4 regions of the Streptomyces sp. NPDC021012 genome follow, and region 3 is predicted to be linked to each of the others. Evidence: riboswitches for the same ligand, from Rfam matches in the RefSeq annotation. Region 3 holds a riboswitch; each other region holds the start of a gene.
The links. Region 3 has a riboswitch for cyclic di-AMP ahead of ACH4TP_RS34345 (M23 family metallopeptidase). Riboswitches for the same ligand answer to the same signal wherever they lie in the genome.

Region 1 (2,190 bases), on a different contig from region 3:
TGCAGCCCCAGCGAGGCCAGGAAGGCGGCGTCGTCCTCCGTCGCGTGGGCGAGGTGGCCGCTGCGGAAGAGGCGGCCGGGGCGGACGGCGCGCCCGTCCGTCGTCGGCAGGCCGCCCACGTCCCGGAAGTTGCGGACCTCCGTCAGCTCGGGCTCGGCGCCTTCGGCGGGCGGGACCTGCGGCAGCTGCTGCGTCACGGCTGCTCCTGTTCTGTAGATCGGTTCCTGGGGCAATCATCTCGGGTGGGGGCCGGGACTCGCACCCCCTGGGACGGGAATGGGTGATCTGTCCGTATTGACTGATTGCGCATAACCCGCCCCGGTTGCAGGGGAGATGGGGATCGGCGCGTGAGCAGCGTCATAACCGTGACGGACCGTGCCTGATCGTCTTTTCCAAATACCCCCGGGGAAAAGGAGGTCGAGGGGGAGTCATCCACGGAGGGTGACCGGAATTCCGGCCGCATTCCACCGGATTCCGAAGCGCTTGGAAATCGTGGCTTGTTCGCCCCGACCCCCCTCGTCTAGCGTCGCGCTCAATCCGGACGGACCGCCGAATCCTGCCACCGACCGGAATCCGCACTCACCCGAAGAAGGCAGGAGCGGGGGACCCAGGTAGTACGCCGATCCCTTCGAAGAAGGACGGCTCGGGGTGAAGTCGCGCGAGAACGCGGCCGGACATCTCCAGTCCGAACCCGACAGCTCACCTCGCAGGCGCCGGAGAGGAATTCGCCATGCCCGCGAAGGGTAAGCACCGCCGCCCCAAGTCCAGCCGTCTGACCCGCGGCCTCGCCGCCGCCGGCACCGGTGGCGCCGTCGTCGCCCTCCCGCTCCTCGGAGCCACCGGCGCCCACGCCGCCGAGCAGGCCGCCCCGGCCGCCGCTCCCGCCGTCGCCCCGGTGAAGGCCGCGCCCGCCGCCCCCGCGAAGGCCGCGCCGAAGACGTACTCCGTCGTGCGGGGCGACTACCTGTCGAAGATCGCCTCGGAGCACCACCTCGCCGGCGGCTGGCACAAGCTCTACGAGGACAACCGCCGGGTCATCGGCGAGAACCCCTCGCTGATCATGCCCGGCATGAAGCTCACCCTCGGCGCCAAGAGCACGGCCGGGGCCGACCACCGGGGCACGTGGAGCTCCGGCAAGAACGGCGACGAGGCCCCCCGCGCCTCCCGTGGCGGCGAGCGCGCCCCGGCCCCGGCCGCCGCCGCGACCGCCACCTCCTCCTCGACGCCCGCCCCGTCGGCCGGTGCGACCTCCTCCTCCGGCTGGGTCGCCCCCATCCCCGGCGCCGGCATGTCGACCCCGTACCACCAGGCCGGCTCCATGTGGTCCTCCGGCTACCACACCGGCGTCGACTTCATCGCCTCCACCGGCACCCCCGTCCACGCGGTCGGCCCCGGCACCGTCTACTCCGCCGGCGACGGCGGCGCGTACGGCAACCAGGTCGTCATCCAGCACGCCGACGGCACCTTCTCGCAGTACGCCCACCTGTCCTCGATCTCCGTCTCCGCCGGCCAGACCGTCACCGGCGGCGAGCAGATAGGCCTCTCCGGCGCGACCGGCAACGTCACCGGCCCGCACCTGCACTTCGAGATGCGCACCGGGCCGGAGTACGGCTCCGACATCGACCCGCTGGCTGCCCTGCGCGCGCACGGCGTGAGCATCTGACGCGACGTCGCCTCCCGGAGGCCCGGCACCCCTGTGCCGGGCCTCCGGCGTATTCCGGTTTGGCGGAATCTTTATCGGTGGCATATGTCACCCTGCGTCAACCCTTCCTTACGGTCGCGTAGGTCACATCAGAAGAGGAAGGATGTGGTCCCGTGGCAGACGATTCGAGATCAACAGACAAGAACGCATTCGGGTCGTACGCGGCGATCGGTGACAGCTTCACCGAGGGCGTCGGGGACCCCGGGCCCGAGGGGGCGTACGTCGGCTGGGCGGACCGCTTCGCGGTCCTGCTCGCCGACCAGCTGCCGGAGCACGACGCCTTCCGCTACGCCAACCTGGCCGTACGCGGGCGCCTCCTCGACCAGATCGTGGCGGAACAGGTCCCCCGGGCGAAGGAACTCGCCCCCGACCTGGTGACCTTCTGCGCGGGCGGCAACGACATCATCCGCCCCGGGACGGACCCCGACGAGGTGGCCGAGCGCTTCGAGCGCGCCGTCGCCGACCTCACCTCCGCCGTCGGCACCGTC
Region 2 (2,190 bases), on a different contig from region 3:
GGCCCGGGAGCAGGGGGCTCCCGCTCGGGTACTTCGGCGCGAGCACGGGCGCGGCCGCCGCGCTGTGGGCGGCGGGCGATCCCGCGTCCCCGGTGAGCGCCGTCGTCTCGCGCGGCGGTCGGCCGGACCTCGCGGCCGAGCGCCTGGCCCAGGTGCGCGCCCCGACGCTCCTGGTGGTGGGCGGCGCGGACGCGCTGGTCCTGGACCTCAACCGGCGGGCCCTGGCGCTGCTGCGCTGCGAGAACCGGCTCTCGGTCGTGGGCGGCGCCGGTCACCTCTTCGAGGAGCCGGGCGCCCTGGAGGAGGTGGCGGACCTCGCCACCTCCTGGTTCGCCGAGCACTTCCGGCGTGCGGGGATCAGTACGCCGAGTTGACGTTGTCGATGGAGCCGTAGCGGTCGGCCGCGTAGTTGCAGGCGGCGGTGATGTTGGCGACCGGGTCGAACAGGTCCAGGGACGTGCCGGGCACGTGGTAGGCGAGGAAGGTCGGCTCGATGACCTGGAGGAGGCCCTTCGAGGGGGTGCCGGCGGCGGCGTTGGAGTCCCAGAGGTTGATGGCCTGGGGGTTGCCGGAGGACTCGCGCATGACGTTGCGGTAGATGCCGTCGTAGGACCCGGGGATGCCCTGCTGGCCCATGATGGCCAGCGACTCGCGGATCCAGCCGTCGAGGTTGTCGGCGTAGTTCGTGGCGGCGATCGAGGCCGCCTGGACGGCGGCGGGAGCGGCGGCGGCCGGAGCGGCGGCCGCGGCGGAGGCGCCCGTCCCGGTGGCGACGGCGGGGGTGGCCGACCGGTGCTCCGAGCGGCTCGCCCGCTCGGTCGTGGCGGACTTCTCCGCCCGCGCGGGGGCGGCCTTCGCGGAATCCCGACGAATCGTCAGTTCGAGACCGGGATGAATGAGTGACGGGTTGTCACCTACGGCGCTCTTGTTCGCGCGGTAAAGGCTCTTCCAGCCACCCTGAATTCCCTTCTTGCGGGCGATCAGGGAAAGCGAGTCACCGCTCACGACGGTGTACGTGTGGGCCGCGGTCGGGGCGGCGGGCGCCTTGACCACGATCGGCGCGGCGGGCGCGGCGACCGACTGGGCGGCACTCGCCGGGGCCCCGGCCACGGGCGCGGCACCGGCGACGGCCGGGGCGATCAGCGGCAGGGTGAGTGCGGCGCCACCCGTGCCGACCAGGGCGAGGCCGCGGGAGACGCGGCCGGAACGGGGGCGACGGTGCTTACCGTGAGCAGGCATGACGGGTTTCCTCTCCGGCGCCTGCGAGGTGAGCTGTCGGGTTCGGACGGGAGATGTCCGGCCGCGCGCACGCGGCTTCACCCCGAGCCGTTCCGGATTCCGGACCGGCGTATTCGTGGGTCCCCCGCTCCTGCCGTCGGGTGAAAGGGAGGTTTACCGAGCGGCGGCAGGATTGGGCGTTCCGCTCGAATGGAGGTGACCGTAGGCCAGTAATGCGACGGATAACAAGACGGGTGGACCCCGGGAATCGGGAAATGGATCACGGAATTCGGCGAATTCAAGATCGATGCCGCATCGGGGATGTCGAACTTCCTTGTGCGGTATGGGTCGGGAGGAGGCGTCTCCGGGGTTCCGGTCCGAGTGAGTGAGTCGCGTCACGCGGAGAGTAATGTCCGAATATGGGCTTTAATTCCGCGGTGGGTAAGTGAGGGGGAAATACCCGTGATGGGGTGTCCGGGCGAGGTAACTCCCAGGGCGGGTCAAAAGTCGCAAAACCGACATTTGTCTTGAAGGATGGAGACAGTCGACCCAGGAGACACCCCATGCCCCCCTCCACCTCCCTGCTCAGCCCCGACAGCCTCGACCGCGAGGCGGCCGCCCTCTTCGAGAGCGCCGTCTGGCAGCGGATCGTCACGGACTGGACCGCCCCCGCGGTGCCGGGGCCGACGGCCCCCGAGGAGTCGCCGCCGGCGGAGGAGGGCTGGCGGGGACTGCTCAGCGTGCCGGTGGACCGGCTCGTGGCCGACGCGCTCGCCGCCCTGCCGCCGGAGCTCCCCGCCGAGCGCCGCATCCCGGGGCGGCTCGGAGCCGTACTGCCCGACCGGCTGCACACCTGGCGCCGCATCGGGCAGGCCGACCTGCGCCCCTCGGTCCACCTCGGCTACGCCCGCCTGGTGCTGACGGAGTGGGGCTGGCAGAACGCCCCGTACAAGCTGCGTGACACCCGTGGCG
Region 3 (2,190 bases):
ATGTCCGACCTCCGCCTTGGTCCGCGCGAGTCAATTCGATCGGCGCCTGTTCTGCGCCCGATCTTCGACTCTATTGCAGCGGGCCGAAATTTCCGATGCCCCAGCGGATTCCATGGATATCTTTTGGCCAGCGAAAAGCCCCGGCTCAGTACGAGCCGGGGCTTTCGCGACGCGATCCGGAGCCGGTCCGGACGGGGTCAGACGTTGACGCCGCGGGAGCGGAGGTACGTGATCGGGTTGATGTCCGAGCCGTAGTCGGGGCTCGTGCGCGCCTCGAAGTGGAGGTGCGGGCCGGTGGAGTTGCCGCTCGAACCCGAGATGCCGATCTGCTGGCCCGGCTCGACGGTCTGGCCGACGTGGACCTCGATGGAGGAGAGGTGCCCGTACTGGGTGTACGTGCCGTCGTTCATCCGGATGACGATGTTGTTGCCGTACGCGCCGCCCCAGCCGGCCTCGACGACGGTGCCGGAGCCGACGGAGACGACCCGGGTGCCGTAGGCGGCGTGGAAGTCGATGCCGGAGTGCTGGCCGGAGGACCAGAGCGAGCCGCCGGTCTTGTAGCCGGTGGAGACGTACGAGCCGGCGACGGGGGCCTGGAAGGAGGCCAGGCGGCGGCGCTCGGCCTCACGGGCGGCGCGCTGGCGCTCCAGCCGGATCTCCTTGGCGCGGGCCTCGGCCTTGCGCTCCGCCTCGGCCTTGGCCTTCGCCTTGGCGATGGCCTCGACGGCCTCCTGCTCCTGGGCGGCGGCCTGGGCGTTGATCCGGTCGACGAGGGAGTCCTCGGTGATCACCTGGGTGAGACCGGTGTCCTCGGTGGAGCGGTGGTCCGTGTCGGCGGCGAGCGCCGGGGAGGCGAGGGTTCCGATGACGCCGGTGGTGGCCAGCGTCGCGGCGCCGGCGATGCCCACGCTGCGGCGCGCCATCCGGCTCGGAGCACGATGCTTCCCGGTGGCACGGGTGAACGCCATGAAGAGGCTGGTCCTTTCCTTCCCTCTCGCCTACCGGGTTAGCTGACGGGTTCGGAGCAGGAAGGTCTCCTACGAGCCCCTCCGTACGAGACGAAGGCGCCCGATTCACCCCAGGGACTGCGCGTGGGTCCCCGGCTCCCCAGGCTCGCGCCTGACGGGGACTCGGCGATGACTGTCCGATGCCGCGGTTGCGGCACGTGCAACTGACGAACAGCCGCCTCGACGCTATGCGGATCGTCTTTCAATCACCAACCAGACACGCTTTTTGTAAGACATGCCACAGGGCAAACGATCACCCTTGGTCTCAATACGGACAAAGCGGATGACCCCGACGAACTATGCCGTCGGGGTCCGCCTGTTGTCGCTTCGGGGCCGGAATCAGCCGGTCACGACGGTCACTTCACCGATGCCGAGCGCGCGCACCGGCTCCGCGATCTGCGCCGCATCGCCGACGAGGACGGTGACGAGCCGGTCCACCGGGAAGGCGCTGACCACGGCGGCCGTCGCCTCGACGGTGCCGGTCTCGGCCAGGCGCGCGTACAACTGGGCCTGGTAGTCGTCCGGGAGGTGCTGCTCCACCTGGTCGGCGAGCGTCCCGGCGACGGAGGCGGCGGTCTCGTACTTGAGGGGGGCCACGCCCACCAGGTTCTGCACGGCCGTCTCGCGCTCGGCGTCCGTCAGCCCCTCGGCGGCCAGCGTGCGCAGCACCTTCCACAGGTCCTCGAGCGCCGGGCCCGTGTTGGGGGTGTCGACGGATCCACTGATGGCGAGCATCGACGCGCCGTTCCCCCCGGCGTCCGAGCGGAGCACCTGGCCGAAGGCCCGCACGCCGTACGTGTAGCCCTTCTCCTCGCGCAGGACCCGGTCCAGGCGCGAGGTCAGGGTGCCGCCGAGGCAGTACGTGCCGAGGACCTGGGCCGGCCAGACGCGGTCGTGCCGGTCGGGGCCGATCCGGCCGATGAGCAGCTGCGTCTGCACGGCGCCGGGACGGTCCACGATGACGACCCGCCCGGTGTCGTCGGCGGTGATCGGCGGCATCGGGAGCGGCTCGGCCGGCTCACCGGTCCAGGCGCCCAGCGTCTCGGCGAGGACCTTGTCCAGGTCGACGCCGGTCAGGTCGCCGACGACCACGGCGGTGGCCGTGCCCGGCCGGACGTACGCCTCGTAGAAGGCGCGGACGGCGGCGGCGTCGATGCGCTCGACGGTCTCCTCGGTGCCCTGG
Region 4 (2,190 bases), on a different contig from region 3:
GACCTCGGTGCCGTCCTCCAGCTCCAGGACGATGCGGTAGCCGTAGGAGCCGGACCAGCCGGCCGACTTCACGGTGGCACCGTGGACCGCCTTGAGCGGGGTGCCCGTGGGGGCGGCGAAGTCGAGGCCGGTGTGGAAGCCGGAGGACCACATCGAGCCGGACTGCATGTAGGTGGCGGTGAGGGTGTACGAGGAGACCGGCAGCGAGTAGCTGGCGGCGAGCTGGGCGAGGCGCTCGGCCTCGGCCGCCTCGGCCTTCGCCTTGGCCTCCGCTTCCGCCTTGGCCTTGGCTTCGGCCTCCGCCTTGGCCTTCGCCTCGGCGGCCTCCTTCTCCGCGGCGGCTTCCTTGGCCTTGGCCTCCGCGGCGGCCTTCTCGGCCGCGGCCTTCTCGACGGCGGCCTTCTCGGCGGCGTCGGCGGAGGCCTGCTGCTGCTCGGCCTGCTGGAGGATGCGGGCGCGCAGGGCCTCGCCCGCGGCGGGGGCGGAGGCGGTCCGCTCCTCGGCCGGGGCGGTGTAGGTGGCGGAGGTGAGCGGGTTCGCCTCGGCCTGGGCGGCGGGCGCGCTCTCCTCTTCGGGGAGGAGGTCGCCGACGCCGGGGAGGTCGTGGGCGTCCGGCAGGTTCAGGTCCGGGAGGTCCGGCAGGGATATCGCCACCGGGGGCTTCTCCTGCGCGGTGGCGAGGCCGCCCGCGCCGACGGCGGCGATCACGCCGACGCCGAGGACGGTGGAGGAGCGGGCGAAGTTGGAGCGCTGCTTGACGACCCGGTGCCGGCCGCCGGAGCGGCTCTCGGCGCGCAGGGAGCCCTCGGTGGGGTTCCACTCGGTGTCCGGGGCGGAGGGAGCCGCACCACCACCGAAGGCGTCGAAGGGGGCTTCGGGTGCGGGAGTGTTGGACGCCACGGGGGCGCGCTCCTTTCCTTCCGTCTCGCCTACCGGGTTAGCTGACGGGTTCGGAGCGGGAAGGTCTCCTACGGGCACGCTCGCACGGGTGCGAAGGGGCCCGATTCACCCCAAGTGGTGGTTCCCCGGTTCCTTTTCAGGATTCGGCGCGTGCGCACGGTGCCGCCTCTTGCGACGGCTGGGACGACCGCGCTGCGTTATCGAACGTTAATAGACAGGGGGTCCCGATTCCAAGCCGTTCCTCTTGATCATTCATTGAATTGTGGGGCTATCGCCCGAGTTGACCCCCCTTCAGCAAGGCCTTCGGTGGATTCCGCGAAACCCCCGCGATCTGACGTTATGTCAATTGTTATCGCAGTGATACCCTTCGACTACGACCGGTGACCGGGCCCGCCCGGCGGCACCACCGGCATCGTCCGGCGCCGCTCGGGCTGCCCCGTCGCCGGGCGGCTCACCGCGAGCAGCGCCATGTCGTCCGTCGACCCGCCGCCCGTGTGGAGCCGTACGTCGTCCACGAGCGCGTCGAGCAGCTCCTCGGGTCCCGGGAAGATCCGCCCGGCGAGCCGCGCCGCCGGATCGTAGAAGACGCCCCGCGCGTTCCGCGCCTCCGAGAGGCCGTCCGTGTAGAAGAGCAGCGTCGCGCCCGGCGGGAACGGCCGCGCCTCGGCCCGGTCCGGCCACGCCGCCAGCTCGCCCATGCCGAGCGGCAGCGCCGCCTCGCCCGGCTCCAGGAGGTCCAGGCGCCCGTCCCCGTACAGCAGCAGCGGCGGCGGGTGCCCGCGGTTGACGACCCGTACGAAACCGCCGAAGGTCCCGCCGCCGTCGCCGCGCGGGATCTCGGCCAGGACGGCGGTGGTGAACCCCTCGAAGGAGTCGAGGTCGTCCCGGCGCATGCCCTCCCGGGCAAGGGCCCGCTCCAGGCGCCGCGCCACGCCCTCCAGGGTCCGCTCCGTCTCGGCCGCCTCCCGGAAGGCGCCGATGACGACGGCGACGGCCTCGACCGCCTCCATCCCCTTGCCCCGGACGTCCCCGACCACGAGCCGCACCCCGTGCGGGGTGTCCTGGACCGCGAACAGGTCACCGCCGATGAACGCGTCGGCCTGCGCCGCCTCGTACCGCGCCGCGCACTGCAGCCCGCCTATCCGCTCGGCGGGCATCGGCAGCACCGCCTTCTGCGCGGCCTCCGCGATGACCCGCGCCGAGGCGAGGCGCTCGCCGCTGCGGCGCACGACCCGGTTGATGAGGAGGGCGAGCGCGGAGACGGTGAGGACGGTCAGGGTCTCGGTGAGG

Region 1: it holds a riboswitch for cyclic di-AMP, as region 3 does, so the genes downstream of both, ACH4TP_RS12040 (peptidoglycan DD-metalloendopeptidase family protein) here and ACH4TP_RS34345 (M23 family metallopeptidase) in region 3, are expected to answer to the same signal.
Region 2: it holds a riboswitch for cyclic di-AMP, as region 3 does, so the genes downstream of both, ACH4TP_RS06460 (transglycosylase SLT domain-containing protein) here and ACH4TP_RS34345 (M23 family metallopeptidase) in region 3, are expected to answer to the same signal.
Region 4: it holds a riboswitch for cyclic di-AMP, as region 3 does, so the genes downstream of both, ACH4TP_RS20370 (M23 family metallopeptidase) here and ACH4TP_RS34345 (M23 family metallopeptidase) in region 3, are expected to answer to the same signal.

What each region holds. Positions count from the first base shown of each region.
Region 1 is NZ_JBIRQU010000003.1:472,373-474,562, forward strand. Features, by position in the region: gene ACH4TP_RS12035 (tyrosine-protein phosphatase) at 1-197, opposite strand, end outside; cyclic di-AMP (ydaO/yuaA leader) riboswitch at 538-726, shown strand; gene ACH4TP_RS12040 (peptidoglycan DD-metalloendopeptidase family protein) at 731-1,663, shown strand; gene ACH4TP_RS12045 (SGNH/GDSL hydrolase family protein) at 1,816-2,190, shown strand, end outside.
Region 2 is NZ_JBIRQU010000002.1:251,304-253,493, reverse strand. Features, by position in the region: gene ACH4TP_RS06465 (phosphoribosyltransferase family protein) at 1-374, shown strand, start outside; gene ACH4TP_RS06460 (transglycosylase SLT domain-containing protein) at 358-1,239, opposite strand; cyclic di-AMP (ydaO/yuaA leader) riboswitch at 1,245-1,428, opposite strand; gene ACH4TP_RS06455 (hypothetical protein) at 1,782-2,190, shown strand, end outside.
Region 3 is NZ_JBIRQU010000015.1:128,739-130,928, reverse strand. Features, by position in the region: gene ACH4TP_RS34350 (GntR family transcriptional regulator) at 1-2, opposite strand, end outside; gene ACH4TP_RS34345 (M23 family metallopeptidase) at 198-968, opposite strand; cyclic di-AMP (ydaO/yuaA leader) riboswitch at 981-1,146, opposite strand; gene ACH4TP_RS34340 (M16 family metallopeptidase) at 1,347-2,190, opposite strand, start outside.
Region 4 is NZ_JBIRQU010000005.1:603,071-605,260, reverse strand. Features, by position in the region: gene ACH4TP_RS20370 (M23 family metallopeptidase) at 1-900, opposite strand, end outside; cyclic di-AMP (ydaO/yuaA leader) riboswitch at 912-1,059, opposite strand; gene ACH4TP_RS20365 (PP2C family protein-serine/threonine phosphatase) at 1,272-2,190, opposite strand, start outside.